3 regions of the Micromonospora sp. NPDC049275 genome follow, and region 2 is predicted to be linked to each of the others. Evidence: riboswitches for the same ligand, from Rfam matches in the RefSeq annotation. Region 2 holds a riboswitch; each other region holds the start of a gene.
What was found. A riboswitch is a leader RNA that binds a small molecule or an ion and turns the genes downstream of it on or off. The one in region 2 is predicted to bind cobalamin.
Positions count from the first base shown of each region.

Region 1: linked by a shared signal. The riboswitch ahead of ACGFIE_RS24415 (ribonucleoside-diphosphate reductase subunit alpha) and the one ahead of ACGFIE_RS02850 (ABC transporter substrate-binding protein) in region 2 are both predicted to bind cobalamin.
Region 3: linked by a shared signal. The riboswitch ahead of cobN (cobaltochelatase subunit CobN) and the one ahead of ACGFIE_RS02850 (ABC transporter substrate-binding protein) in region 2 are both predicted to bind cobalamin.

Region 1 covers NZ_JBICSN010000009.1:81,828-91,760, reverse strand. Annotated here, with positions in the region: gene ACGFIE_RS24420 (ribonucleotide-diphosphate reductase subunit beta) at 1-791, opposite strand, end outside; gene ACGFIE_RS24415 (ribonucleoside-diphosphate reductase subunit alpha) at 830-3,154, opposite strand; cobalamin riboswitch at 3,345-3,564, opposite strand; cobalamin riboswitch at 3,762-3,836, shown strand; gene ACGFIE_RS24410 (CbtB domain-containing protein) at 3,895-4,098, shown strand; gene ACGFIE_RS24405 (CbtA family protein) at 4,089-4,853, shown strand; gene ACGFIE_RS24400 (histidine phosphatase family protein) at 4,850-5,461, shown strand; gene ACGFIE_RS24395 (GTP-binding protein) at 5,625-7,085, opposite strand; gene ACGFIE_RS24390 (dynamin family protein) at 7,082-8,935, opposite strand; gene ACGFIE_RS24385 (IniB N-terminal domain-containing protein) at 9,051-9,933, opposite strand, start outside.
Region 2 covers NZ_JBICSN010000001.1:601,775-611,707, forward strand. Annotated here, with positions in the region: gene ACGFIE_RS02825 (ABC transporter ATP-binding protein) at 1-357, shown strand, start outside; gene ACGFIE_RS02830 (ABC transporter permease) at 369-1,106, shown strand; gene ACGFIE_RS02835 (VOC family protein) at 1,200-1,973, shown strand; gene ACGFIE_RS02840 (ABC transporter ATP-binding protein) at 1,945-2,736, opposite strand; gene ACGFIE_RS02845 (FecCD family ABC transporter permease) at 2,796-3,860, opposite strand; gene ACGFIE_RS02850 (ABC transporter substrate-binding protein) at 4,027-4,956, opposite strand; cobalamin riboswitch at 5,040-5,185, opposite strand; gene ACGFIE_RS02855 (M14 family metallopeptidase) at 5,309-7,186, opposite strand; gene ACGFIE_RS02860 (C39 family peptidase) at 7,410-8,747, shown strand; gene ACGFIE_RS02865 (DUF4229 domain-containing protein) at 8,866-9,138, opposite strand; gene ACGFIE_RS02870 (hypothetical protein) at 9,209-9,646, opposite strand; gene mqnE (aminofutalosine synthase MqnE) at 9,670-9,933, opposite strand, start outside.
Region 3 covers NZ_JBICSN010000002.1:405,470-415,402, forward strand. Annotated here, with positions in the region: gene helR (RNA polymerase recycling motor ATPase HelR) at 1-2,049, opposite strand, end outside; gene ACGFIE_RS07290 (hypothetical protein) at 2,319-2,654, shown strand; gene ACGFIE_RS07295 (MBL fold metallo-hydrolase) at 2,705-3,556, opposite strand; cobalamin riboswitch at 3,753-3,882, shown strand; gene cobN (cobaltochelatase subunit CobN) at 4,162-7,830, shown strand; gene ACGFIE_RS07305 (VWA domain-containing protein) at 7,827-9,933, shown strand, end outside.

The sequences.
Region 1 (9,933 bases), on a different contig from region 2:
GTGAGACCGGGCACGCCCTGACCCACCAGGTCCTCGGCGAACTGGACCTCACACTCGACCGCTTCGATGAGCATCTGGCGGACCTGGTCGGCGAGATCGTCATCGAACAGGTCGGGCTCCTCGGCGCGCACCGTGTCCACCACGTCGAACGCGAACGCCATGTGCATCGACTCGTCGCGGAAGACCCAGTTGGTGCCGGAGGCCAGGCCGTGCAGCAGGCCACGGGAGCGCAGGAAGTACACGTACGCGAACGCGCCGTAGAAGAACAATCCCTCGATGCAGGCGGCGAAGCAGATGAGGTTGAGCAGGAACGCGCGCCGGTCCTCGCGGGACCGCAGCTCCCGCAACTCCCCGAGCGAGTCGATCCAGCGGAAGCAGAACTCGGCCTTGCGGCGGATCGAGGGGATGTTCTCGATCGCGGCGAAGGCGGCGAACCGCTCGGTCTCGTCGGGCACGTACGTGTCGAGCAGGTTGAGGTAGAACTGGACGTGCACGGCCTCCTCGAACAGCTGCCGGGACAGGTAGAGGCGACCCTCCGGGCTGTTGACGTGCTGGTAGAGGTTGAGCACCAGGTTGTTGGCGACGATCGTGTCGCCGGTGGCGAAGAACGCCACGAGGCGGCTGACCAGGTGCCGCTCGGCCGGCGACAGCCGGTCCAGGTCGGCGAGGTCGGCGTGCAGATCGACCTCCTCGACCGTCCAGGTGTTGCGGATCGCGGCGCGGAACCGGTCGAAGAAGTGCGGGTAGCGCATCGGGCGGAGAGTGAGATCCATCCCGGGGTCGAGCAGCATGTGCGTGGTCCTCGTGTCGGTGGTGGTGTCGGGAACGGTCACTGGCACGCCTCGCACGACTCGGGGTTCTCCAGCGAGCAGGCCAGCGCCTCGGCGTCGACGGTGACGGGTGCGACCGCGCTGACGGTTGCCTGCTGGATCCGCGTGGCGGGGCGTGAGCGCAGGTAGTAGGTGGTCTTCAGCCCGGTCTTCCAGGCGTACAGGTACATCGAGGAGAGCTTGCCGATGGTGGGCGAGGCCAGGAACAGGTTCAGCGACTGGGACTGGTCGATGAACGGCGCGCGGGCGGCCGCCAGGTCGATGAGCGACCGCTGCGGCAGCTCCCACGCGGTGCGGAACAGCTCCCGCACGTCGGCCGGCAGCTCCGTCACGGCCTGCACCGACCCCTCCGCGCGCCGGATCGCCGAACGGATCCGCTCGGTCCACAGGCCACGCGCCTTCAGCTCGCCGACCAGGGCCGTGTTGACCTGGAGGAACTCCCCGGACAGGGTCTCGCGCTTGAACAGGTTGGACACCTGCGGCTCGACGCACTCGTAACAGCCGGCGATCGAGGCGATGGTCGCGGTCGGCGCGACCGCCACCAGCAGCGAGTTGCGCAGCCCGTACGCCCCGACCCGCTGGCGCAGCGCGGCCCAGCGCGCGGTCTGCGTACCCTCGACGCCCCACAGGTCGGGCTGGAGCTGGCCCCGCGCGGCCCGGGTCTGCGCGAACGCGGGATGCGCCCCGAATTCGCGCGCCAGGTCGGCGGAGGTCTCCAGCGCGGTCAGGTACAGCTCCTCGCTGATCCGCGTGGACAGCTCCCGCGCGGCCGGCGAGTCGAACGGCAGCCGCAGCGCGAAGAACACGTCCTGCAGGCCCATCAGCCCGAGCCCGACCGGCCGCCAGCGGGGGTTGCTCGCCGCGGCCTGCGGGGTCGGGTAGTAGTTGATGTCGATGACCCGGTCGAGGAACGTCACAGCCGTCCGGACCGTGGCACGCAGCCGTTCCCAGTCGATGCCGCTCTCGGTCAGGTGGGCGGCCACGTTCACCGAGCCGAGGTTGCACACCGCGGTCTCGGCGTCGCTGGACACCTCGACGATCTCGGTGCACAGGTTGGACAGGTGCACCACGTTGCCGGGCTCGGCCGTCTGGTTGCACAGCCGGTTGGCCGCGTCCTTGAAGGTCATCCAACCGTTGCCGGTCTGGGCCAGGGTCCGCATCATCTTCCCGTACAGCTCGCGCGCCGGCACCTGCCGCACGAAGCGGCCCTGCGCCTCGGCCGCCCGGTACGCGGCGTCGAACCGTTCCCCCCACAGGTCGGGCAGCTCGGGCACCTCGTCCGGGTCGAACAGCGACCACACCTCGTCGGCCTCGACCCGGCGCATGAACTCGTCCGGGATCCAGTTGGCCAGGTTCAGGTTGTGGGTACGCCTCGCGTCCTCGCCGGTGTTGTCCCGCAGCTGGAGGAACTCCTCGATGTCCGGATGCCACGGCTCCAGGTAGACGCAGGCCGCGCCCTTGCGTCGACCGCCCTGGTTGACCGCCGCGACGCTCGCGTCAAGGGTGCGCAGCCACGGCACGATCCCGTTGGACTGGCCGTTGGTGCCGCGGATCAGCGCACCCCGGGACCGGACCCGGGAGTACGCGATGCCGATGCCACCGGCGAACTTGGACAGGTTGGCGACCTGGGCGTAGCGCGCGTAGATCGAGTCCAGCTCGTCGCGCGGCGAGTCGACGAGGTAGCACGAGGACATCTGGGTGTGCCGGGTACCGGAGTTGAACAGCGTCGGTGAGCTGGGCAGGTAGGCCAGGCTGGACATGAGCCGGTAGAAGTCCACCGCCTCGTCCGGCGTACGGGACAGGCCGCAGGCCACCCGCAGCAGCCAGTACTGCGGGGTCTCCAGCACCAGCCGGCTGGTGGGGTGACGCAGCAGGTACCGGTCGTAGACCGTGCGCAGGCCGAAGTACTCGAAGCGACGGTCGCCGTCGGCGTCGACGGCGTCGTCGAACGTGCCGGCGTGCGCGGCGACGAACGCGGCGGTCTCGTCTCCGATCAGGCCCTCGGCGTGGCCGGCCCGGATCGCCGCGCTGAACGAGGTGACGCCCTGCCGGCGTACCTCCCGCTCGACGTGGCTGGCCAGCAGCCGGGCGGCGAGGCGCGAGTACTGCGGCTCCGTACCGATCATCTCGGCAGCGGTCTGGATGGTCAGCCGGTCCAGCTCGGCCGTCGTCGCGCCGTCGTACAGGCCGCTGATCGTGCGGGTCGCCACCCGCAGCGGGTCGACGTCGGGCAGGTCGTCGGCCCAACGCTCGACCGTGGCGACGAGCTTGCGCACGTCCACCGGCTCGCTGCCGCCGTCGCGTTTGCGGACCTGCGTCGGCATACGCCCCAGGGCCGTGTCGCCGTCGGCCGGGGTCACCTCGGTAACTGTCACCACTCACTCCTCGCGAGTTTGAGGACCTGATGGCCCTCGGCGCGAGGCGACCGACACCGACGGACGCCACGCCGACGGCGGCGTGGATCCGAAAGGCGTCGGCCGTCCCACGCGGCCTCGGACCACCGCCCACCCGGATGCGGGTACGCGGCGCGCTGGCAGGTCTTCGGACTCGCGGGCACGACCGGGGTCACCCGGTCTCCTACTGGCCGTCGCTTCCCAGGCCAGATGGCGGCCCAGTGCTGATGACGGCTGTCGTTCCCACTCACCGCTGCGGGGCAGTCCCGGAATTTCACCGGGTTCCCTCTTGCCTCGGCCACCCTGGGGTGAGTGGCCGAACCAGCTGCGGTCGACACCATATATAGGGGCGACAGGGTTTGTCACACCCCACATGTCGGGGCCGGGCGTGTCGCGGCCGCCCGCGACGGCCGTCGTCGATCCGGTCGACGCCCTCGGGTGGGCGGCCGTGGGGCAGCGTCGTGATCGGACTTCGTCGCCGGCTTGACCGAGGAGAACCGGCACCGATACGGTCGACCCACATCTGCGGCGACGCGAGGGAAGCCGGTGAGAATCCGGCGCGGTCGCGCCACTGTGAGCGGTCCCCGGCCTGGGGAGCCGCGAGCCAGGACGCTCGGTCGTCCGCAGCCTTGCGATGGGGACGCGTCATCCCCGAGGAGGTTCGTGCACACATGTCCAGTTCCACGTCCAGCCAGCCGCTGGTGCACCCCGCTGTCCCGACCCGTCTCCTGTGGACGGTCCTGGCCACCGTCGCCGTGCTCACCCTGCTGGCCTATCTCGTCGCCTTCGACCAGGGCGCGGTCTCGCGCAGCGGGATGTACCTGCACGAGCTGATGCACGACGGCCGGCACCTGCTCGGTGTCCCGTGCCACTGACCGGCACCGCACCCACGTTCGTCACGGTTCTCCTGCGCGGGCTGCTCGCCGGCCTGGTGGCCGGTCTGCTCGCCGGAACGTTCGCCTACGTCGTCGGCGAACCCCACGTCGAGGCGGCCATCGCCATCGAGGAGGCGGCGACACACGCCGAACCCGCCACCGGTGGGCACCAGCACGACGAGGACGCCCTGGTCAGCAGGAACGGCCAGCGCGGCGGGCTGTTCCTGGCCACCGCACTGTTCGGCGCCGCGATGGGTGGCCTGCTGGCCACGGCGTACGTCCTGCTGACCCGGCGGCGACGGACCCCTGACGACGGACGGTCCGGGCTGCTCCTGGCCGGCGGCGCGCTGCTCGGCGCGGTGATCGTGCCGTTCCTCAAGTACCCGCCGAATCCCCCGGCCGTCGGCGACCCGGCCACCATCAACCAGCGCACGGTCACCTACCTGCTGCTGGTGGTCCTCGGGCTGGTGGCGGTCTGGTCCGGTTCGCTGGGCTACCGGTCGGTCGGCGCACAGGCGCCCGTGTGGCTGCGCGCCAGCGCGGCGGTCGGCGGTTTCCTGCTGGTCACCGGCGTTGCCTACGTGGTGCTGCCGTCGTTCCAGGAGGTCCCGGGTGACTTCCCCGCCACGCTGCTGTGGAGCTTCCGGCTCGCCTCCCTCGGCACCCAGGTGGTGCTGTGGACCGGGATCGGCCTGCTCTTCGCAGCCCTGATGCACCGGCAGCGCGCGGTCGCCGACGCACAACCGGCCGGGTGAGCGCCACCAGCCTGCGGCTGGTCGCCCACGGTCACACCGCCGCCCTGCGGCGAGCCCGCTTCGGCGGGGACGACGGACTGGACGAGGGTGGCCGGCGCGCAGCCCTCGCCCTGTCCGGGCTGGTCCGGCGGGCGTCGTCGAGCGACACCGACGCCTGCCTGTCCAGCCCCGCGGCGGCGGCCGTCCAGACCGCGTACGCCCTCGGCCTCGCGCCCGCCGTCGAGACGGCGCTTGTCGACTGCGACTACGGCGACTGGACCGGCCGGTCACTGGAAGAAATCGCCGCCGCGCAACCCGACGCCCTGCACGAGTGGATGTCCACCCCGGACGCCGCGCCGCACGGGGGCGAATCCGTGGCCGACCTGCGCGAGCGCGTCGGCCGGTGGCTCGACGAACAGCGCGGCGTCGGCCGACGGGTCACGGCCGTCACCCACCCGCTCGTGATCCGGGTGGCGGTCGTGCACGCCCTGGGCCTGCCGTTGGCGACGTACCGGCAGCTGGACGTGGAGCCGTTGGCGATCGTCCGGCTCACCGACCACGGCCGACGGTGGCAGCTCCGGCTGAGCGCGCCACCGCAACCTGCGACGGCGACACCGCCGAACCGGTGACGAGGGGGGCCGGAAGTGGCCCCTGTAGAGCTGCCCCAGACGTGGGGCACCGGCGCCCGCACGGAAGAACCTGGCGGACAGACCTGCCCGACGGACCTGGCCGGACGGGCCGACGAGCGGATGAGCCCGCGAGCGATATGTGGACGCCCCGGGCGTACGACGCTCAGCGACCGCCCGCGGCCAACTCGGCCAGCATCCCCTCGCAACTGCGGACGACCACCTCCGCGCCCCGGCGCTGAGCCAGCGGGAGCAGCGGATCCTCGGCCCGGTCCCGCCACCGCCACTGCGCGTCGGCGGCGACCTCCCAGAGCCGCTGCACGGTCGCCTCGTGCTCGACGCCGAGCCGCGCGGCCAGACCCACCCCGTCACCACCGACCAGGCGCTGCGCCTCGGCGGCCAACTCGGCGTCGAAACCGAGGCGGGCGTTGCGCAGCGCCACCAGCAGGCGCAGCTCCCGGAACTCGTGTGCGCCCGCCAGGATCTGCTCGATCGCACCGACCAACTCGTCGGCGCCGCGTACCGGCTCGGCCCGCACCAGGGCCTCCACGGCCGCCAGCGCCGAGCGTGCCTTGAGTGTGTCGCGACGATCGACGAAACATCGGGTCATCGACTCCCGCAGCTCGGTGAGCCCACTGCGTCGGATCAGCTCGGCCGACAGGGTCACCCGGGTGTCGAACCCGCTGCGGACCAGGGTCGTCGCGAGCCGGATCCCGAAGAGTCCGAACCGGTCCAGCAGAGCGGCGCGCACCTCCGAATCCAGGTGCACCGGAAGCTCGCCACGGACGAAGCGGTCGGCGGAGAGCAGGTGGGCCTCCAACTCGACGCGGGACGCCCCGGCCAGCGTCGCGAGCGCGGCGAAGTCGGATTCGCTCAGCATCCGGCCCGCGAGACCGATCGCCCCGCTGCACGCCACCACGTTCACGGCCAGCGCGCCCACCCGGGGATCACGGTGGTGCCGGCGGGCCAGCTGGCGCGCGGTGAGCAGCCCGTCGATCCGGCCGCCGCCCACCTCGTCCGCCCGGGACAACACCATGATCACGTTCACCGGGGCGGCCTGCCCGACGACACTGTCCCGAGCGGACTCCAACACCCGCAGGTCACTGTCGCGGCCGTCGCGGGTCAGGAACAGCACCGCGTCGGAGTCCCGCAGGACGCGATCCAGCACCGGCGCGTGGCCCTGCTCGTCGACCGCGGCGAGCGCCGGGGTGTCGATGAGCGTCACCTGCCGCAGCGCCCGCGTCGGCCACCGCACCACGATGTCGCGCACCTCCCCGATCCGCCAGCCCAGATCCACCCGCATCCCGGTCGCCGACTTGACCACCGTCAGCTCCTGCGGCGGCTGGCCGACCGGGTAGGCGGTGGCGTGCGGCGAAGGGCCGTCCTCGTACCAGGTGAAGACGCCGTCCGCGCCCTCGACCGGCGCGACCTCCTCCCCCATCAACGCGTTCAGCACCGTCGACTTGCCGGCACGCCACGGGCCGGCAACCGCGATCCGCAGCGGCTGCTCCAGCCGCGCCACCTGGTGCCGCAACCGCCCAACCGCCCGCGCGTCGTGCTGGTAGAGGTCCATGGCCCGGTGCAGCAGCCCCCACGCCGCCTCGTCCAGTCGCACCCCGACCGTCATGCCCCCGGCTCCAGCAGTACCGGGGTGGCGCGGGTGGCGGTCAACTGCTGGGACTGCTCGTAGAGCGCGGCCAGGCGGGTCATCTTCAGCCGGATCTCCCGCTGCCGCTGCTCGCGCAGGGCGACATCGGTGTCCGCCTCCTGCTTCGCGCTGCGAAACGACTGCACGATGGCCTCCTGCAACTCCTCGGTCAGCGCCGTGAAGTGGTCGCGCAGCATCCGCTGCACCTGGCGGGCGGCGTCGCGGCAGTCCCGGACCATCCGGACGAAGAACTCGTCCACATGCCGCTGGATGGCCGTCTTGACTGTCGCCTGCCGGCGGCGCAGCAACTGCTTGCCCTCGTCGCGGATGCTCTTGCCGCCGAAGAGCGCGCCGATGCCGACCGAGACCGGGTTGATCATCGGCATTCCGGCCAGGGTCGTCGCGAGGCCGAACATCAGCATGCCGCCGTACGAGCCCTTCATGCCGGTGAACAGCTTCTGACCCGTGGTGAACCTGTCGATCCGCGGCCGTTCCAGGTCCGGCAGCCGGTCGCCGAGATCCTCAGGCATCGTCATCGACCAGGGCGGCAGCACGTCGTGGCCGTACCTGTCGAAGGTGGCGGCCACCCGGCGCGCGATCCAGTCGCAGCGCTGGACCAGCCACTCGTGGTTGGCCTCCGCGGCCTCGACGAGGCTGCGCTCCAGCCAGTCGGCGAAGGTGTCCCAGGCGGTGAGGGGATCGGCCGTGTCGAACGCCTCGTCGACGGCACGCAGGATCTGACGAGTCCTGTCGCGCAGGTCGTACTCGATGTCGGAGAGCAGGTCGGCCATCTCGTCGGCGAGCGTGTTCTGCCAACGGGTGGAGCAGCGGCGCAGCTCGTCGACCTCCCGCTGCGCCGCGTGCAGCCGGGAGATCGGCCCGGACTGCTCCTCGGCCTCCTGCGTCGCCAGCTCGGCACGCAGCGGCGCGGCCAGTTGCTCCACCACCGTACGGGCCACCGCCTGCACCGACGTCCGCGCCAGGTGGTCGGCCTTGCCGGTCAGGTCCCGCTGCAGGCGGGCGATCAGCGCCGGGAACCCGGACTCGGCGTTGAGGCCGCGATCGTCGGTCGCCGCCGCGCGCAACCGCAGGGTCGCCGACACCGGGATCAGCTGCGCCGCGACGCCGGCGTCCGCGAGGTGCTGCCGGTTGCGCTCGGCCACCACACGCCAGTCCGCCACGAGGTCGGTCTTGCTCTGCACCACCACCACGTTCGGCTGCGAGCGGGTGACGTGCAGCAGCATGTCCAGTTCGGCGACGGAGAGTTCCCTTGTCGAGTCGGTGACCAGCAGCACGGCGTCCGCGCGGGTGCAGGCAGCCACCTCCGCGGCTCCGCCGAGCGCCGCGACCTGGTCGGTGCCGGGAGTGTCCACCAGCACCAGTCCGGCGGCGAGCAACGCGCGGGGCAGGCCAACCTCGACGTACGCCGGACCGCCGCCCGGCCGCCGCCCAACCGTGCCGGCCACCCCGGCCGCGACCTGGTCGAGCGCCAGGGGGGTCCGCTCGACAAGCGTCGCGGCCGGGGTACCCGCGGGTCGTCCCGGCGCCGGCGGTGCCTGGATCACGGCTGCGGAGGTGGCCTCGGCGTGCTGCACCACTGTCGGCAGGACCGTGGTACGACCGTCGCCGACCGGGCAGGCCGGCGCGTTGATGATCGCGTTGATGAGCTGGCTCTTGCCCTGGTTCGGCTCGCCGACGACCAGGACGCGCAGCTTCGGGTCCAGCAGTTGAGCACGCTTCTGTCGGACCGTCTGGAGCAGGTCACCGCGACCGTGTGTGTTGCACGTCCGGGCGATCTCGTCCAGTACGTCCAACCAGATCCCCGCCATCACCGCACCAAGTGTGCGGATTTCGGCTCAATTATCAAGAGGGACCGGAAGGGAACCCGGGAAGAGCCGGGCCGCCCGAGGCGACCCGGCCCCCCGCTTCCGACGAGAACCCCCGTCAGAGCAGACCGCCGGTGAGGCCCAGCAGCCCGTGGTCCGACGAGGCGGGCCCCCCGTCGTGCACGTCGCCGGTCACACCGTCGGTGACCCCTCCGGTCACGTCACCGACCGTGCCGGTGACACCGGGGAGGAGACTGTCCACGTGGTGCGTGACACCGCCCACCACGGACGGGACGTCGACAGGCGGCACCACACCGCCGACGGCGCCGTCGCCGAGGCCACCCAGGGTGTCGTGGACGCCGAGGGAACCGACGAGGCCGCCCACCTGACCGTGCGCGTCGGAGAGGACACCGCCGGTCAGGTCGCCGCCGAGGAGATTCGGGTCGGTGCCGCCGAGCAGGCCGGTCGGGTCGCCGACCGTGCCGGTCACGTCACCGAGCACCGGGTCGGCGATGCCGTCGACCGGCTGCACCACATCCGCGTCGAGGGTGTGCGCCACGTCGGCCACACCGGTCAGGTCGGTGTCCAGGCCGCTCGGGCCGATGCCCAGGCCGACGCCGGGAAGCACTGTCACCCCGGCGGCGACGGTCGTCGGGTCGACGGCGATGGCGCCGAGCACGCCGGCCTTGACGTCCACCCCCGCGGGAGAACTGGTGACGCTGATCTGCTGCGCCACGCTCTGCAACTGGCCGACCACGTCGGTCGTGTCGGTCACCAGCGGGTCGAATCCGAGCTGACCGACGGCCGGGACCAGCGGCGCGAGGCCCTGCCCCGGCGCGTAGTCGACCACCAGCGGCACGACGTCCTGCACGTCGGCGGCGGTGATGTCGCTGAGCCCCGCGGCGTGCAGCGCGCCCTCCGGGTCGAGGTCGAAGGCCGACCGCGCGTCCGGGTTGGTCAGCAGGTCGAGCACGAAGTCGTGCAGGGTCTGTTGCGAGTCC
Region 2 (9,933 bases):
ATCCGCGGCATCGTCGGCGTACGACGGGTCAGCCTGGTCGCCGACGAGCTGCCCGATCTGCCCGGTGTCGTCCGCGCCGAACGCGTCGACGGGCGACTGCACCTGCTCACCACCGACGCCGACGAGCTGATCCGCGCGCTTGTCAACTCCCGAGCGGCCTTCACCGACCTGGAGGTGCGGCCCACCTCGCTGGAGGAGGCGTTCCTCGCCATCACCAGCGGCGACCGGCCGAGCACCGGAGAGCGGGTCGGCAGCGTGGCCCCGGCCAGCGCACCCAGCCAGACCGGTGCCGGAGACCCGACCGCCGCCGACGACCAGCCCACCGCCGCTGCCGGCGGTCGACCCACCACCCTCTGAGGAGGCGTACCGTGCAGCTCGCCCTGGTCCACGCCCGCTACCAGCTACTGGAGATCATCCGGATCCCGGTGGCAGTCGTCGGCAGCGCCTTCTTCCCCGCCGCCGCCATGATCTTCTTCGTGGTGCCGTTCATCGGCGACGACGCGGTCGGCGCCACCTTCGCCACCGCTTCGATGATCACCTTCTCGGTGATGAGCGCCAACATCTTCCAGTACGGCGCCGGTGTCGCCGAGGATCGCGACCAGCCGTGGAGCCCGTACACGCGGACTCTGCCGGCCGGGCCCACGCCTCGCTTCGCGGGCCGGGTGCTGGCCGGCCTCGCGCTGACGTACCTCTCGCTGATCCCGGTCGTGGTGATCGGCGCGACGCTGACCCCGGCCCGGGTCACTCCGCTGGCGTTCCTGCTGACCGCCGCCACGGTGGCCGTCATCTCGGTGCCGTTCACGCTGATGGGGCTGGCCATCGGCTACTCGCTGCCCAGCAAGGCGGCGATCGTGGTGGCGCAGATCGTCTTCCTGCCGCTCGCATTCGGTGGCGGGCTGCTCTCCGCCCCGGGAGACGCGCCCGGGTTCATCGAGACCATCGCACCGTTCCTGCCCACCCGGGGCGCGGCCGAGCTGATGTGGTCGGCGGTCGGCGACTACCGGGTCGAGCCGCTGGCGCTGATCATGCTCGGCGTCTGGGTCGTGCTTCTCGCCTCGCTCGCGGCCTGGGCGTACCGACGGGACGAGGGTCGCCGGTTCAGCTGACGATTCGTCCGTTTCCGCCCCGTACGACGGCGGGACGGTGCCAGGATTCCGGCAGGGGGGCCGCCCGTGGCCGCCGGCCGAGAGGGGTCTGACGTGAGCACCGTCCCGCCGGGTACGCCGTGCTGGGCCGACCTGGCCACCCCGGACCTGACCGCCGCGCGGCGCTTCTACCCCGAGCTGTTCGGCTGGACCGGACGGGTGACACCGGAACCCGAGGCGGGCGGTTACACGGTCTTCCTGCTCGACGGCCGACCGGTGGCCGGTGTCGGCCCGCCGGCGATACCCGACCAGGTGCCGATCTGGTCGACGTACGTCGCCACCGACGACGCGGAACTCGTCGCCGGCCGGGTCGAGCGGGCCGGCGGGCAGGTGGTGGTGCCGCCGTTCGAGGTCTTCGACAGGGGCCGGATGGCGGTGTTCGCCGACCCGGCGGGCGCCACGTTCAGCGTCTGGCAGCCACTGGCGATGCCCGGCGCCGAGGCGTTCAACGTGCCCGGAGCCATGAGCTGGAACGAACTGGTCACCCCCGACCCGGAAGGGGCGAAGGTCTTCTACGAGCTGGTGTTCGGGTGGCAGCCGGACGAACAGCCGGTCGGCGGCATGACGTACACCGGGTGGCGGCTCGGCGCGCGGGTCGTCGCCGGGATGATGCCGCCGCTCGCCGACGACTTCCCCGCCGATCTCCCGGCGTACTGGACGGTGTACTTCGCGGTCACCGACGCCGACGCCGCCGCCGCTCGCGCCGCCGAACTGGGCGGGACCATCCTGGTGCCACCCCGCGACATCCCGACCGGCCGATTCGCCGCCCTCCGCGACCCCCAGGGCGCCCTCTTCTCGGTCATCGACCTGGGTGACGACCGGAGCTAGGCCGGACGGGGACCACCAGGGGGCCGTTGGTGCCCGGGATCACCCGGACGCTGGCCCGGTAGTGGGTGGCGAGGAGATGTTCGGTGAGCACCTCGTGCGGGGTTCCCGTCGCCACCACCCGACCGTCGGCCAGCAGCACCATCCGGTCCGCGTACTCGCCGGCCAGGGAGAGGTCGTGCATGGTGGCGAGCACCGTCAGGCCGTGCGCGCGGCGCAACTGGTCGACCACCTCCAGGACCTCCTGCTGGTGGCCGATGTCCAACGCGCTTGTCGGCTCGTCGAGCAGCAGCAGCGTCGCGCCCTGGGCGAGCGCGCGGGCGAGGAAGACCCGCTGTCGTTCTCCCCCGGAGAGGGTCGCCAGCTCGCGGCGGTGGAAGCCGGTCAGGTCCAGGCGGTCCAGCACCTCGTGCACGGCGGCGATGTCCGCTGTCGACTCCCGACCCAGCGTCGGGATGTAGGGGGTGCGGCCGAGCAGCACGTAGTCCAGCACCGACATGCCGGGCGGCACCACCGGGGACTGCGTCACAGTCGCCACCACCCGGGCGCGGTCGCGGCGGCGCAGCGCGGCGCTCGGCGTACCGAACAGGGTGATGGCCTGCGGCGCGGGCAGCAGGCCGCCGACGGCGCGCAACAGTGTGGATTTGCCGGCGCCGTTCGGGCCGATCACGGTGACCCACTCGCCGGCCACGACTGTGAGGTCGACGCCGGCGAGGACCGGCGTGCCGTCCAGGCTGACGTGCAACCCCCACACCTCGACGGCCAACGGGCCAGCGCCCGCGGGACGCGCGGCGTTGCCGGCCGGGCTGGTGGCGGACTCGGGGTTCACAGGAGTGCCCGTCGGGCGGTACGCAGCACGAGGACGAAGAACGGGCCGCCGAGCAGGGCGGTGACCACGCCGATGGGCACCTCGGTCGGGGCGGCGGCGGTTCGGGCCACCACGTCGGTCAGGGCCAGGAACGCGGCCCCGAACAGCAGGGAGAGCGGCAGGATCACCCGGTAGCTCGACCCGGCGAGCAGCCGGACGGTGTGCGGCACGATGATGCCGACGAAGCCGATCAGCCCCGTCGCGGAGACCGCCGCGGCGGTGCCCAGCGACGCGGCGGCGATCAGCAGGTAGCGGGAGCGCTGCGGGTGCAGGCCGAGACTCTTCGCCTCGTCGTCGCCGACCGTGAGGACGTCCAGTTCGCGGCGGTGCAGCAGCACCACCACCGTGGTCAGGGCGGCGTACGGCAGCACCAGCAGCACGTCGTGCCAGCCGGCGGTGGCCAGCCGGCCGAGCAGCCAGGAGTAGACCGGCTGGATGCTGTCGGAGTGCCGCTGGAGCAGGTACGTCTGCCCGGCGGAGAGGAACGCGGAGACCGCGACCCCGGCCAGGATCAGCATCGCCGGGGACCTGCTCCGCCCGCCTGCCGCGCCGAGCAGGTAGGTCATCGTCACGGCGAGCAGCGAGCCGGCGAACGCGGCAAGCGGAATGGTCAACGGCAGCCCGGAGATCGCGCCCTGTCGACCGACGCCGCCGAGGGCGATCACCGCGGTGACCGCGAGGCCCGCGCCGGCGGCCACGCCGAGCAGGTACGGGTCGGCCAGCGGATTGCGGAACACGCCCTGGTAGCAGCCGCCGGCCAGGGCGAGCAGACCGCCGACGAGCAGGCCCAGCACGACCCGGGGCAGCCGCAGTTCGGTGACGATGGCGATCTCGCGCTCGGTCAGCCCGCTGTCGAGGTGCACCCCGGGGATCAGGTTGAGCAGCTCGGCGGCGACGCTTCCCGGCGGCAGGCTGACCGGCCCGAGCGACACCCCGGCGAGGAGCGCGACGAGCACCGCGAGGACGCCGGCGACCAACCAGCGCTTGCGCACTCCGGCGGGCCGCGACCGGGCGGGGGGCAACCCCGCGTCCCGACTGCCGGAGGGCAGCCCGCCGGGCCGGTCAGGAGACGGCAATCCAGCGACGGACGGCGGCCCGCCGGGCCGGGACGAGGATGGCGTCCCGGCCGGCGGGTTGGCGGGTGGCGGGGCGGCCATCGGCGGTGTCCCGGTCACCGACGGACGTCGGTCACGCGGGCACCTTGGCGACCGCGTCGATGATCACCCGGAGCAGGTCCACGACACGGGGGCCCCAGCGGGAGGCGATGTCGTCGTCAAGCGTGACCACCTGGTTGTTCTTCACGGCGGTGAGGCCGGACCAGCCGCTGCGGGCCTTGACCGAGTCGGCGTTCTGCTGACAGCACTTGGAGTCGGCCAGGAAGACGAAGTCCGGGTCGGCCTTGACGATGACCTCCTGGGACAGCTGCGGGTAGCCGCCGTTCTTGCCGTCGGCGTCGGCCGGGTCGGCGATGTTGGTCAGGCCGACCAGGCTGTAGATCGAGCCGATGAACGTCTTGCTTGTCGCGCTGTACAGCTCCGGGCCCAGCTCGTGGTAGTAGGTGAGCTTCTCGGTGCGCTGCGGAAGGTCCTTGACCAGCTTGGCGATGTCGTCCTTCATCCGGCTGGCGACGTCGGCGGCCTGGTCGGCGTGCCCGGTCAGCTTGCCCAGGTCGGTGATCTGCGCGTACGAGTCGTCAAGCGTGGTGGCCGCCGGGGTCAGGTACACCGGGATCTTCAGCTTGCCGAGCTGGTCGACGATCTTGTTGGTGTCGTTGGAGAGCACCACCAGGTCGGGGTTCTTGCCGGCGATCGCCTCGGCGTTGGGCTGGAAGCCCGACAGGTCGGTCTTGGGCGCGTCGGCCGGATAGTTGGACTGGTCGTCCACCGCGCTCACCTGCGGGCCCGCGCCGATAGCGAAGAGCATCTCGGTGGCGCTGGGCGAGAGCGACACGATCTTCTCGGGACGCTTGTCGAGGGTGAGCGCGCCGACCGTGACCGGGTAGCTGGCGGCCGCGGTGCCCGTGGCCGGCTTGTCGTCGGTCTTCTCGGCGCAGGCGCCGAGGGCGAGCGCGGCGACCGCGAGGGTCGCGGCGAGGAGCCGAGGGGTACGTCTGGACATGGGGCCTCCTGTCGGTCGAGGAGTGTGGTGCTTCGCCGACAGGACTTCCGTACGCCCGCCCACGAGGCGCCCTTCCTCGAGAGCGCGTTTCGCGACCCGTCCGCAGGCGACCTGGCTCGTCCCCACCGTCGGGCGGGGCATCACAGTTGCGGGACAGCACCGGTTTCGCACCGGCTTCGCTGCGGAGTGGTCGATAAGACGGTAGCGCACCGCCGGGACGTGCCGAATCGATCAAGTGCTGATCAGAACCCGTCGATCGATGCGGTGGACGTAGGGGCGGCATATGTCCCGGATCCGGAGTCTCGGGAGCGGGTGGTGGGGCCCCGCAGGGGCGGAACGGGGCCCCACCCGATCAGGAGGCCGTGATGGTGACGTTGTCCACAGCCGCCTCCACCAGGCTGGCGCCGGAGGCGTCCGCCGCCTCGACGAGGATCCGCACCGACTGGCCGGCGTACGGGGTGAGGTTGAGGTTCGCCACCGCCCAGCTCCCGTTGCGGTTGGCGGCCGCGCCGGCCTGGGTGAGCAGGGCTGTGGTGCCGCCGTTGTGCACCACGCTCACCCGCAGGTAGTCGGCCGACGAGGCGTTCGAGCCGTGCGCCAGGTACCAGGCCAGCGAGAGGGTCAGCGTGCCGGACGACGGCAGGGCCACCGCCGGGGACCGGGCGCTTGTCACGCCCCCGTCGACGTCGTGGTCACCCGCCGCCGAGCCGGCGAGCCGACCGGTGACCAGGTCGTTGGATCCGGCGTACGGGGTGAGCTGCTTCGCGCCGGAGGACGTGGTGGCCTGGGCGGCGCCCCGTTCCCATGCCCCGAGGGTGGCGGTGTCGGTGCCGGCCGGGTTGGTGGTCCAGCCGGTGGCGGTCTCGAAGGTGTCCGACCAGACCGTGGTGCCGCCGCCACCGCCGCAGTACTGCGACTGCTTGCCGATGGCCCGGTACGGGCAGTCGGCGTACTCGCTGAGCAGCAGCACCGCCTCCCGGTTGCGGGTGGTCTGCGCGGTGATCACCTCGTCGGGTGGGTAGAAGCCGCCGCCGCCGGACGAGCCGGGGTACATCTCGAAGGTGTACGCCCAGATGTTGTGGGTCGCCCACATCCAGTCGAGGCTGTCCCCGTCGGTGATGTAGAGGTCGCTGGACTGCTCCGGGGTGTAGTTGTTGGTGGCCGCCATCTGCTGACCGATGGTGGCGAAGGTGTTGTACTGGTCGGCGCTCATTCCGGTGGCGGTGTTCGCGGTGGTGTAGCCGTACGGCCAGAGCACCAGCTGCGAGTACGTGTGGAAGTCGATGTTCGCCTTGATCTGCTGGACGCCTCCGACCACCCGGCCGTTGACGAAGTTGCGCAGCGCCTGGGTCTCCGGCGCGGAGAACGCGGACGGGCCACGGTAGGTCTCCGACGAGGTCGACCCGGAGGAGCCGCCGCAGCAGCCCCAGTTGTAGCCCCAGTTGCGGTTGAGGTCGGTGCCGACGTTTGACGAGCCGCTGTTGGGCTGGCGGTTCTTGCGCCAGGACCGGTACGAGCCGGTGGCGATGTCGTACTCACTGCCGTCCGGGTTGACGGTCGGCACGATCCAGATCTCCCGGCCGTTGACGAGGTTGGTGATCCGGGAGTCGCTGCCGTAGCTGTCGGTGAAGAGGTTGAGCAGGTAGATCGCCATCTCGACGGTCAGGTGCTCGCGGGCGTGCTGCTGGGCGTTGAACAGGATCTCCGGCTCGCTCTCGTCGGTGCCGACGTTGTCGGAGATCTTCACGGCCATCAGGTCGCGGCCCTCGTACGACGTACCGATGCTGGTCTTGCGGGCGATGGCCGGATGGTCGGCGACGACCTGGTTCACGACGGCGGTCAGTTCCGCGTAGTCGTGGTAGTTGGAGTCGGCGGGCGGGAACGCGAGGGTGCCCACCTCGCCGGCGCCGCGTTCGGCGTTCGGCGGCGGGGCGAGCGGTTCCAACCGGAAGCCGAGCTTGCCGATGGCGGCGGCCTCGGCGGCGGTGGCCGAGATGTGCAGCACGCCGTGTTCGGAGTAGTCGATTGCGGCCCCGGTGCGGGCCACCGCGTTGCGTTCGGCGAGGGTCCGGGGCCCGAGCACCCGGTAGCCGGCGGCGGCCGGCTCGGCGGTCCGGTCGGGTGCCGGTTGGGCGGCGACAGGTCCGGCGGCGACGGTGACGATTCCCAGCCCGGTGACGACGGCGAGCACCAGGACGCGACGGAGAGGGTGGGGTCTGTCCAGGGTCATGGACTACCTCCTCGGAGGGCGGGATGTCCCGCTCGGTGAAGCACACTTCACCATCAGTCACATGGTCATATCAATATTGCTCGCTGCCTTGGATGCCGTCCCGTCCATCCCAGGTGGACCATCGCGGCGGCAAAGATTTTCTACTGCTGAACATCTGGCGAAACTTCCCTCCAAGCGGAAAACTGACCAGCGACGATGCCCCTCTCGACACCGCGGAGCACCCATGGCCAGTCCCCGCCTGCACGCGGCCGCCCTCGCCGGCGTCAGCGCGCTCACCCTGCTCGCCACCGCAGCCCCCGCGACGGCGGCCCGGCCGCCCTCCCCCGCCCACGACGAGCAGATCACCTTCCAGGACTGGTCCGGCCCCGCCGACTGGCACCGGGGCAGCCAGGACGGCACCCGCGTCGTGCCCGGCGCGCGAGCGGGCGTCACCCTGGCCCGCCCGGCCGGCACCATCGAGTACGCCGACCCGCACACCGGCACCACCCGCACCTGGGAGTACGGCACCTGGACCTCGCCGGTGACCCGGATCGGCTTCGACGCGACCGAGCTGATCGCCTCCTGGAACGCCGAGACCCCCGCCGGCACCTGGATCCAGGTGGAGATGCAGGGCGGCTACACCAGCGGCGACCAGACCCCCTGGTACGTGCTGGGCCGCTGGGCGTCCGGCGACACCGACATCAAGCGGACCAGCGTCGACGAACAGGGCGACCCCTGGTCGACGATCTGGACGGACACGTTCAGCATCGACGACGCCGACGCCGGAGTGCTGCTGCGGTCGTACCAGCTGCGGCTGACCCTCTACCGGGCGCCCGGGCAGACCGCCGCGCCTGTCGTACGGATGCTCGGCGCGATGAGCTCCACAGTGCCGGACCGGTTCACCGTCCCGCCGAGCGCCGGGCACATCGCCTGGGGCGTCGAGCTGCCGGTGCCGCGCTACTCGCAGAACGTGCACGCCGGGCACTACCCCGAGTACGACGGCGGCGGCGAGGCGTGGTGCTCGCCCACCTCCACCGAGATGGTCGTCGAGTACTGGGGGCGCAAGCCGTCGGCGGCCGACACCTCCTGGGTGGACCCGACCTACCCCGATCCGACGGTGAACCACGCCGCCCGGATGACCTACGACTACGCGTACGACGGCGCCGGGAACTGGCCGTTCAACACCGCGTACGCGGCCAGCTTCCCCGGGCTGGAGGGGCGGGTGACCCGACTGCACTCGCTGGACGAGCTGGAGCGCTTCATCGCCGCCGGCATCCCCGTGGTCACCAGCCAGTCCTTCCTCGCCAGCGAGCTGGACGGGGCGAACTACGGCACCTCCGGGCACCTGTTCGTGGTGATCGGCTTCACCGCCGACGGCGACGTCATCGTCAACGACCCCGCGTCGTCGAGCAACGACGTCGTGCGCAACGTCTACAAGCGTGCGCAGTTCGAGCAGATCTGGCTGCGGACCAAGCGCACAAACGCCAGCGGCGGAGTCTCCGGCGGCTCGGGCGGCGTCGCGTACCTGATCAAGCCGACGTCAAAGCCCTGGCCCAAGGTCCCCGGCTCCACCAACTGGTAGCCCCCGCACCCCACCCACCCGGCCCACCGGCCCGGCCCCGGGGCCCACCCCGGCGCGGTGATCATGAAGTTATTGCCCGACTACTCGGCGTGTCGCGGCAATAACTTCATGATCAACTCTAGGAGTCGGTGGGCGGGGTGGGGGGTTGGTCTTCGCCGGCCAGGGCTGCGCGGAGACGTTCCTTCTCCGTGCGGCGGCGGTCGGCCGCGTCGGCCATCTCAGCGGCCATCTCGTCGCGCCAGCCGCGCAACAGGAAGAAGGAGAGCGCGGCGGAGAAGACCAGCGCCAGCATCAACTTCAGAAACACGTTCATGTCGACCAGCCAGAGGCCGGCCAACACGGCGACGAACAGCCCGACCCGGCCCAGCGTGTACTTGACCGCCGCGCTCACCTGCACCACTCCGCTCTCTGCTCGCCCGCCGGTGTCGGCGGAGGTCGACCCGCCCGGCGGGCGGTCGGGGTCAGCCGGTCCGGCGGGCCAGCCAACGGACGCCGGGGAACCAGACCATCGCGTACGCCACTGTGAACGCCGCCGCCCCCAACGCGCCGGACAGCAGCGCCGGGAACCCGGCACCCAACCCGGCGACCACCAGCCCCACGAGCAGCGCGACGGCAAGCGCGACGAGCGCCGCCACCACCCGGGCCGCACCGAAATCCCAGGCCCGGAAGTCGTCCCAGAACAGCCAGGCCGGCAGGATCACCGCCAGCCAACCGTTGGTGTGGCCGAAGTCGCCGGCGCCGAACGAGGCGAACGCCCACTCGAACAACACGAGCGCCAGCACGCCGATCACCAGGCCGGCCAGGCACACCCCGAGCAGGTCACCAAGGGTACGCACGCGTCCCTCGGCGTCCCGCCGGGGAAACCCGCCCTGCTGCTCGGATCCGCGCTGCTCGGTCATCGACTGCGAGGGTACGTGGTGCCTCAGGCCCAGACCTGCTGCGGCTCGGCGCGGCGCTCGGCCAGCGACGGCGCCTTGTCGTACTCCCGGACCACGTTGTAGCGGGTGTCCCGCTCGACCGGCTGGAACCCGGCATCCCAGATCAGGTGCAGCAGGTCGTCGCGGTGCATGGTGTTCGGGGTGCCGTACGAGTCGGCGTCGTGGGTGATCTTGTATTCGACCACCGAGCCGTCCAGGTCGTCCACGCCGAAGTTCAGCGAGAGCTGGGCCACCGAGAGACCGTGCAT
Region 3 (9,933 bases), on a different contig from region 2:
GTCGAACTCCAGCCCCTTGGACAGCTCCGGGGTCAGCGACCGGACGCGATCCGTCGTCGGTCGGTACGTGGGCTCACCGATGACGCAGGCGATCCCGTCGGCGTGCTCCGCGAGCCAGCCGTCGACGATCGCGTCCAGGTCGTGGACCGATCCGTGGGCCACCGGGATGCCGTTGGCGCGGATCGACGTCGGCACGTTCGCGTCCGGGAGGACGGCCCGGATGACCGGCTCGGCCTGCGCCATGACCTCCTGGGGCGTCCGGTAGTTGATGCTCAACGAGGTCATGGTGACCCGGTCGAGCCCGATGCGCCTCAGCCGTTCCTGCCACGACTCCGTGAACCCGTGCCGGGCCTGGGCGCGGTCCCCGACGATGGTGAAACTGCGCGACGGGCAACGCGACAGCAGCATCTGCCACTGCGCGTCGGTCAGCTCCTGCGCCTCGTCCACGACGATGTGCGCGAACGGGCCGGCCAGCAGATCCGGGTCGGCGCGGGACAGGACTGCCTCGTCGACGAGCGCGTCCTGCAGATCCAGTTGACGCAGGCTCGACAGCACGCCCTCACCGTCGTCGTAGGCGTGCGCCTCGATCAGCTCGTCGACGACGGTGGCCATGCGCGCGCGTTCGGCGGCGATCGTGGCCTCGTGGCGGCGGGCACGCCGGGACGACTCCGGGTCGCCGAGCCGCTGCCGTGCCGCGTCGAGCAGGGGCAGGTCGGACACCGTCCAGGCGCGGGCGTCCGCGCGCCGCAGCCGGCGGATGTCGTCGGGGCCGAGCCAGGGGGCGCACCGGCGCAGATAGGCGGGCACCGACCACAGGTCCGCGACGATCTCCGTCGCGTCGAGCAGCGGCCAGGCGTTGTGGAACGCCGTACGCAGGTCGCGGTTGCGCAGCAGCGACAGGCGTACCAGGTCGTCCGACTCGTCGCCGTCGTACTTCCCGAGCAGGATCGCCAGCAACTCCTCCCAGATCTCGTCCCGCGCCTCGTTGTGCGGGGTGCCGGGTCCGGGCGCCTCGAACGCCTGAGCCCAGTCGTCAGCGCTCAGCCGCAGTTCGGTGTCGCCGGCCGTGACCGTCGTCGCCGTGGTCGGCGGCTCCTCGTAGAACCGCACGGCCGCTTCGATCGCCCGCACCAGGTCGGCGGAGGACTTCAGGCGGGCCACCTCCGGGTCGGTCTCCACGGTCGCCGTGGCACCCTCCGGGACGAGGTCGCGCAGGGTGCAGGTCTGCACGTCCTCCTCGCCGAGGCTGGGCAGGACGTCGGCGACGTACGCCAGGTAGGGCTGGTGCGGCCCGACGAACAGCACCCCGCCGCGGCGCTGGCCGAGGCGCGGGTCGGAATAGAGCAGGTACGCGGTGCGGTGCAGGGCCACGACTGTCTTGCCGGTGCCCGGACCACCGTCGACGACGAGGGCGCCTCGCGATCCGGCCCGGATGATGGCGTCCTGGTCGGCCTGGATGGTGCCGAGCACGTCGCGCATCCGGGCCGACCGGTTGCCGCCGAGGCTGGCGATGAACGCGGACTGGTCGTCGAGCGCCGCGTGCCCCTCGAACCCGTCCGGGGTGAACACCTCGTCCCAGTAGTCGCGGATCCGGCCGAGCGTCCAGCGGTACCGGCGGCGGCTGGCCAGACCCATCGGGTTGGCGTGGGTAGCCCCGAAGAACGGCTCGGCGGCCGGGGACCGCCAGTCGAGCAGCAGCCGACGACCGCCCCCGTCGGTGAGGCCGAAGCGCCCGATGTAGACGGGCTCCGGATCGTCGGCGCTGACGATGCGTCCGAGGCACAGGTCCAGACCGAAGCGACGTAGGGCCCGCAGACGACCGGTCAACCGGCGGACCTCCTCGTCGCGGGCGACCGCCTGGCGCCCCTTGCCGGCGGGTGCCCGGCGCTCGGCGTCGAGGCGGTCGGACAGGTCCGCGATCGACTGCTCCAGGCTCGCCGCGATGACGGCGAAGTGCTGCTCGTCACGGGCGATCAGCGCCGGATCGGCCTTGGCGGCGAGGTTGTCGGGAAGGTCGAACACGGCGTCCGCCGCCGACGACTTGTGCATGTACTGGCTCCCGTTTCCGCAGGTCCTGGCCTTGGACGGGCAATTCTGCGGTACACCTGGGGCCTTGCCGCAAGTCCCCCCATGCGGTATATGTTGGATATGGCGGGAGGTGTGTCGCCCCTCCCGTGCGCCGAGTGTCCCTGCGGCCCGCTGTCCCTACGGCCCGGTGTCCCTGTGGCCCGACGAGTCAGATTTCTCCCACCCGGCGTGCAGCCCATTGCCAGGAATCGGTGCTGAACTGGAGAGGCGTCCGAGGAGAGGGGCTGGGCATGAGCTGGTTCAACAGGCGGTCACGGGGCGCCGAGGCGACCCCGACGAAGCTGGACCGCGAGGCCACCCGGGACGACCTCGCCGCGCTGGAGGCGTTCGTCGCCAGCCGTCGGGGAGTGGAGTTCTACCTGGAACCGGAGACCACCGCGACCGACACCACGGTGGTGGCGATCGCCCACGACGGCGAATGGATCCGCCGCCGCACCGGCACACCCCGCGCCGCGGGCGCCATCGCCCGCAAGCACGCGGTTCCGCTGTACGAGGCGGCCCGCACCGGCTACCCGGAGCGCATGCGCACCTGGAACCGGGCGCACCCGGAGCGTCACGCCCGCTGAGCCTCGGGCGGGGCGCGTCGGGGTCCCGATGACGTGGCTTCGGGGCGGGATCAGTCGGTTTGGACGTACGACCGAGCCTGCTGCAGCGTCATGGGCTCGGCGTGGCTGGAGACGTACCAGCCGTGGTCGTCGTCGAGCAGCCGGCGGATCAGCGCCAGGTCGAGGCCGTCCTCGGGCCGGCGCAGATGTGCCGGTGGCGGGTAGAAGCAGTCGCCCAGCAGCAGGACGCCCGAGTCGGGCACCGACACCACGATCGAGTCCGGCGCGTGCCCGCCGCCGACGTGGCGCAACCGCACCCCGACCGGCAGCTCGTCGGTGTCGGTGAACGTCCGGGCGGGCGGCAGAACGGCGAACCCGTCCCACGAGTCCATGGCGAGCGCCCGGGCCCGGAAGCTCGGGCCGAGGCGTGGATCGGCCCGCACCTGCTCGCGCAGGTAGCGGTGACTCCACGGCCGGGCGGCCTCCGCGCCGAGCAGCGGTACGCCCGAAGCGTGCCCGATGATCTCGACCCCGGGCCAGGCGCAGGCACCCCACACGTGGTCCCAGTGATGGTGGGTGTAGACGAGCCAGCGCGGCTCCGGCAGCCCGGCGGCGGCCAGCGCGGCGCGGATCTCGGCGGCGTGGGCGGGGCTCTGCCCCGCGTCGATCATCACACTGCCGCGCTCGTCGGCGACCACCGCGACACCGGCCTGGACCGCGTCCGGGTCGGGGTCGCCGGGGCACAGCCAGACCCGGCCGGCGAGGTGACGAAACTGCGGGGCGACGATGGCGCTCGACCTCCCGGATCGATAGTGGCCGCTGGATCGGACGTCCCTCGATCCTAGGTGGACCGGTGGCGATCCGCCCTCCCGCCAGGCGACCAGTGCCCGCTTGTCTCCTTCGCTCTGCTTCAGCGGAGGCAACAGTGCCGGCGTCTCTGTGTTGCGTTGGTTGAAGCAGAGCAAAGGGCGCGGACATCGACCCGAAGGCGCCGTCCGAGCGTGTTTTCGAACCCACGCAATCGGCATCTCTCGATCGACGGTGGCCGTTGAGGCGGGAGCCGGGTGGCGTTGACCGGCGGCGCTGCGGTGTGGCAGCATTCGCGGCCTGACGGCAGTGAAGGAAGTCGGTGCGAATCCGACGCGGTCCCGCCACTGTCACCGGGGAGCGATCCCCCCTCGCGAGTCACGGCCGTGTGTCTGCGGTTGGAAGGCCGGGGGAGAGCGTCGATCCGGAAGCCAGGATACTTCGGCCGTCGGGACGTACCCCAGGGCGTGGACACCCGAGGAGGACCCGATGACGCTTGGCGTCTCCATCATCGACGGCGCGTGCCGTTCCCCGCACCGCGGCCGTGTCGTCGCCGCGATCGGCATCGACTCCGTTCACTGCTGAGTTCCGGACCGCGCCGCCCGTCGTCCCCGGCCGTACGCCGGTGAGCGGGCCCGATCGCGGCCTCCGCTGAACCCTGCGCCCATCCGTCGCCAGGCCGCTCCCGCGAGCGTGCCGACGTTACCGTCCGGAGCCTGCCGTGCGCGTTCTGCTGCTCTCCACCGCCGACACCGACCTGCTGGCCGCCCGCGCCAGTGACGCCGACTACCGGCTCGCCAACCCCGCACGGGTCGCCGCCGACGAGGTGCCCGCCCTGCTCGACGGGGTCGACCTCGCCGTCGTACGCCTGCTCGGGGGTCGGCAGGCGTGGCCGGACGGCCTCGCCGCGGTGCTCGCCACCGGCGTGCCGACTGTCGTGCTCGGCGGCGAGGCGGTGCCCGACGCGGAGCTGATGGCCGTCTCCACGGTGCCGTCCGGGGTGGTCACCCAGGCGCTGGCGTACCTGGTGGAGGGTGGGCCGGACAACCTCGGGCACCTGGCCCGGTTCCTCGGCGACACGGTGCTGCTCACCGGCGAGGGGTTCGCCCCGCCCGCGCCCACCCCGGCGTACGGGGTGCACGGCGAGCACCCGACCGACCCGGACCGGCCCACCGTGGGGATCATCTTCTACCGGGCGCACGCCCTCGCCGGCAACACCGCGTTCGTCGACGTGCTGGCCGACGCCGTGCGGGAGGCCGGGGGCAACCCGCTGCCGATCTTCTGTGGCTCGCTGCGCGGCCTGACCACCGGCGCCGGCCCACTCGGGCTGTTCGCCCGCTGTGACGCGCTGCTGGTCACCGTGCTCGCGGCCGGCGGCGCGGTCGCCGCGGACGCCTCCGGGGGCGGCGACGAGGACGCCTGGGACGTCGGCGCGCTAGCCGCCCTGGACGTGCCCGTCATCCAGGCGCTCTGCCTCACCAGCACCCGCGAGCAGTGGGCCGGCAGCGACGCCGGGCTGTCCCCGTTGGACGCGGCCATGCAGGTGGCGATCCCCGAGTTCGACGGCCGGATCGTCACCGTGCCGTTCTCGTTCAAGCGGATCGACGCCGACGGTCTCTCGGTGTACGCCGCCGACGCCGAGCGGGCCGCCCGGGTGGCCGGCATCGCGGTGCGCCACGCCCGGCTGCGGTACGTGCCCAACGCCGACAAGCGGGTCGCCGTCGTCCTCAGCTCGTACCCCACCAAGCACTCCCGGGTGGGCAACGCCGTCGGGCTTGACACCCCGGTCTCGGCGGTCCGGCTGTTCGCCGCGCTCGCCGAGGCGGGTTACGACCTGGGTGACGCGCCGCCACCCGAGGACGGCGACGCGCTGATCCACGCGCTGATCGCCGCCGGTGGTCACGACGTGGAGTGGCTCACCCCGGAGCAGTTGGCCGCCGCCGAGGCCCGGATACCGGGGCAGACGTACCGGCGGTGGTTCGACCAGGTCCCGGCCGAGCTGCGCGAGCGGATGCGGGAGCACTGGGGTGAGCCGCCCGGCGAGCTGTACACCGAGGGCGGCGACATGGTGCTCGCCGGGCTGCGCTTCGGCAACGTGGTGCTGCTGATCCAGCCGCCCCGCGGCTTCGGGGAGAACCCGATCGCCATCTACCACGACCCGGACCTGCCGCCGAGCCACCACTACCTGGCCGCGTACCGCTGGCTGGCCGCGCCGGTCGCGGACGGTGGGTTCGGCGCGGACGCCGTGGTGCACCTGGGCAAACACGGCACCCTGGAGTGGCTGCCCGGCAAGGGGCTCGGCCTGGCCGCCGACTGCGCGCCCGACGCGGTCCTCGCCGACCTGCCGCTCGTCTACCCGTTCATCGTCAACGACCCCGGCGAGGGCACCCAGGCCAAGCGCCGCGCGCACGCCGTGGTCATCGACCACCTGGTACCGCCGATGGCCCGCGCCGAGACCTACGGCGACCTGGCCAAACTGGAGCAACTGCTCGACGAGTACGCGACAGTGCAGGCCCTCGACCCGGCCAAGGTGCCCACCGTGCGGGCGCAGATCTGGGACCTCGTCCGCGCCGCCGAGCTGCACCACGACCTGCACGCCGAGGCGATGCCCGACGCCGACGACTTCGACGACTTCGTGCTGCACCTCGACGGGTACCTGTGCGAGGTCAAGGACGTGCAGATCCGCGACGGGCTGCACATCCTCGCCGACGCGCCGACCGGCGAGCCGCGGGTCAACCTGGTCCTCGCGGTGCTGCGCGCCCCGCAGATCTGGGGCGGCGCCCACGCCCTGCCCGGCCTCCGGCAGGCGCTCGCCGTCGCGTACGGCCTCGACGAGCAGGAGCTGCTCGCGTCGCCCGGTCAGCGGATCGCCCTGCCGGTCGCGCTTACCGACGTGGTGGACGGGCCGGCCGGCACCGCCGCCGACGCGATCGACCTGATCGAGGCCCTCGCGCGACGGCTGGTCACCGGAATGGAGACCCTGGACTGGGACGCCGAGGCCGTCGACGCGGTGGTCGTGGAGGTGACCGGGCAGCAGGTCCCGGACGTCGCCGCCGTGCTGCACTTCGCCGCCACCGAACTGGTGCCCCGGCTGGCGCGCACCACCGACGAGCTGACCAACACCCTCGGCGCGCTCGACGGCCGGTTCGTGCCGCCCGGCCCGTCCGGCTCACCCACCCGGGGCCTGGTAAACGTGCTGCCCACCGGCCGCAACTTCTACTCCGTCGACCCGAAGGCCATCCCGAGTCGCAACGCGTGGGACGTCGGTGTGGCCCTCGCGGACTCGCTGCTGGCCCGGCACCTCGCCGACACCGGCACGTACCCCCGCTCGGTGGGGTTGACCGTGTGGGGCACCAGCGCCATGCGGACCCAGGGCGACGACATCGCCGAGGTGCTCGCGCTGCTGGGCTGCCGCCCGGTCTGGGACGAGCGGTCCCGGCGGGTAACCGGCGTCGAGGTGGTGCCGACCGCAGAGCTGGGCCGCCCGCGCGTCGACGTGACAGTGCGGATCTCCGGCTTCTTCCGTGACGCGTTCCCGCACGTGGTGGCGCTGCTCGACGACGCCGTCCGGCGCGTCGCCGCGCTGGACGAGCCGGACGAGGACAACTACCTGCGGGCGCACGTCGCCGCCGACGTCGCCGAGCACGGCGACGAGCGGCGGGCCACCGCCCGGATCTTCGGCTCCAAGCCCGGGGCGTACGGCGCGGGCCTGCTGCCGCTTATCGACGCCCGGACGTGGCGCAGCGACGCCGACCTGGCCGAGGTGTACGCGGTATGGGGCGGTTACGCGTACGGCCGGGGCCTGGACGGGAGGGAGGCACGCGCCGACATGGAGCGCTCCTTCGCCCGCATCGCGGTGGCCGTGAAGAACCAGGACACCCGCGAGCACGACATCGTCGACTCCGACGACTACTTCCAGTACCACGGTGGGATGGTGGCGATGGTCCGCCACCTCACGGGCACGTCGCCGCAGGCGTACGTGGGTGACTCGGCCATGCCGCACGACGTGCGGACCCGCACGCTGGGTGAGGAGACCCGGCGGGTGTTCCGGGCCCGGGTGGTAAACCCGAAGTGGATCGCCGCGATGCGCCGGCACGGCTACAAGGGCGCGTTCGAGTTGGCGGCCACCGTGGACTACCTGTTCGGCTACGACGCCACCGCCGGGGTGGTGGACGACTGGATGTACGAGCACCTGGCCGCCGCGTACCTGTTCGACGACACGACCCGGGAGTTCCTGGAGCAGTCCAACCCGTGGGCGTTGCGGGGCATCACCGAGCGGCTGTTGGAGGCCGCCGACCGGGGGCTGTGGGCCAAACCGGAGCCGGCCACCCTGGACCGGCTGCGCGACACGTACCTGGCCAGCGAGGGCGACCTGGAGGACCGGGCATGAGCGAGACCGTCACCGCGACCACGACCTATCCGTTCAGCGCGGTGCTCGGCATGGCCGAGATGCGGTTGGCGCTGCTGCTCAACGCGGTGTCCCCGGCGATCGGTGGAGTCCTCGTGCGGGGCGAGAAGGGGACCGCCAAGTCCACGGCCGTGCGGGCGCTCGCCGCGCTGCTGCCCCCGGTACGCCGGGTCGCCGGCTGCCGCTTCGGCTGCGACCCGGCCGAGCCGGACCCGGGCTGCCCGGACGGCCCCCATCCGGCCGACGCCGCCGCCGAGACCCGCCCGGCCCGCCTCGTCGAGCTGCCGGTGGGCGCCGCCGAGGACCGGGTCGTCGGCTCGCTCGACCTGGAGAAGGCCCTCGGCGAGGGCGTACGCGCGTTCGAGCCGGGTCTGCTCGCCGCCGCCCACCGCGGGGTGCTCTACGTCGACGAGGTCAACCTGCTGCACGACCACCTCGTCGACCTGCTGCTCGACGCGGCGGCGATGGGCCGCAGCCACGTCGAGCGCGAGGGCGTCTCGGTCAGCCACGCCGCCCGGTTCCTGCTGGTCGGCACCATGAACCCGGAGGAGGGGGAGCTGCGTCCGCAGTTGCTCGACCGGTTCGGGCTCACCGTCGAGGTCGGCGCCAGCCGGGACCCGGCCGTCCGGGTCGAGGTGGTGCGCCGCCGGCTCGCCGCCGACGCGGACCCGGTCGGTTTCGCCGCCCGTTGGGCCGATGCCGACGCGGAGATCGCCGCCCAGGTGGCCGCCGCCCGCGACCGGCTTCCCGGGGTACGCCTGCCCGACGCCGCCCTGCGCCAGATCGCCGAGGTGTGCGCGGCGTTCGACGTGGACGGCATGCGCGCCGACATCGTCACCGCCCGGACCGCTCTCGCCCACGCCGCCTGGCTGGGCCGGGACCGGGTCACCATCGACGACGTCCGGGTCGCCGCCCGCCTCGCCCTGCCGCACCGCCGACGCCGCGACCCGTTCGACACCCCGGGCCTGGACGAAAAGCGCCTCGACGAGGCGTTGCAACGTGCCCAGGACGCGCACCCCGACGACCCGGACGACGACGGCCCCCAGGACCGTGGCCCGGACGACGGGGGCCCCCAGGGCGGCGGCCCGGCCGGCGATGGCACTCAGGGCGGTGGCCCGGCCGGCGGTGGCGGCCCGAGTGGCGGCGGCCCGAACGGCGGCGGCCCGAACGGCGGCGGCCCGAGTGGCGGCGGCCCCCAGAGCGACGGCAGCGACGGCAGCGGCGACGGAGCCGAGCAGGGTGCACCCGGGTCGGCCGGGCACTCGGCGGCGCGCGACGGCAGCGGCCCGGACTGGCGCACCGACGGCCCCGACGGGTGGCCGCAGCGCCAGCCGGGCGACCGAGGCGATGACGATGGCTGGCCGCAGCTCCAGCAGGGCGACGACGACGGCTGGTCGCGGCCCCAGGCGGGTGAGCGGGGCGACGACGGTCAGAACTCGCGCCCGCGCGGGGGCCGGGAATCGGCGACCGGTGACGACGACCCGACCCGCGGCGGGGAGTCCCAGCCGGCGGCCGTACCCCGCGGTGGGTTGCGGGCCCGGCTGCTCACCGCGCCCGGCGTCGGTGACGGCGTGCCCGGCCGGCGTTCGCGGGCCCGCACCGGTCGGGGGCGCACCACAGGCGCCCGGGTGCCGGCCGGGCGGGTCGCCGCGTTGCACCTGCCGGCCACGATCCGCGCCGCCGCGCCGCACCAGGCGTCGCGGGGACGGCTGGCCGGACCGCTGCGACTGCGCCCGGACGACGTGCGGGAGGCCGTCCGCGAGGGACGCGAGGGCAACCTCGTGCTGTTCGTGGTGGACGCCAGTGGCTCGATGGGCGCCCGGCAGCGGATGACCGCCGTCAAGGACGCGGTCCTCGCCCTGCTCACCGACGCCTACCAGCGGCGGGACAAGGTCGCGGTGATCGCCTTCCGGGGCGCCGGCGCGCGGACGCTGCTGCCGGCGACCTCGTCGGTGCTGGCCGCGTCGGCCCGGCTGGCCGAGCTGCCGACCGGCGGGCGTACGCCGCTGGCCGAGGGGCTGCTCGCCGCCGCGGATCTGCTGCGGGTGGAGCGCCTGCGCGACCCGAAGCGCCGTCCGCTGGTCC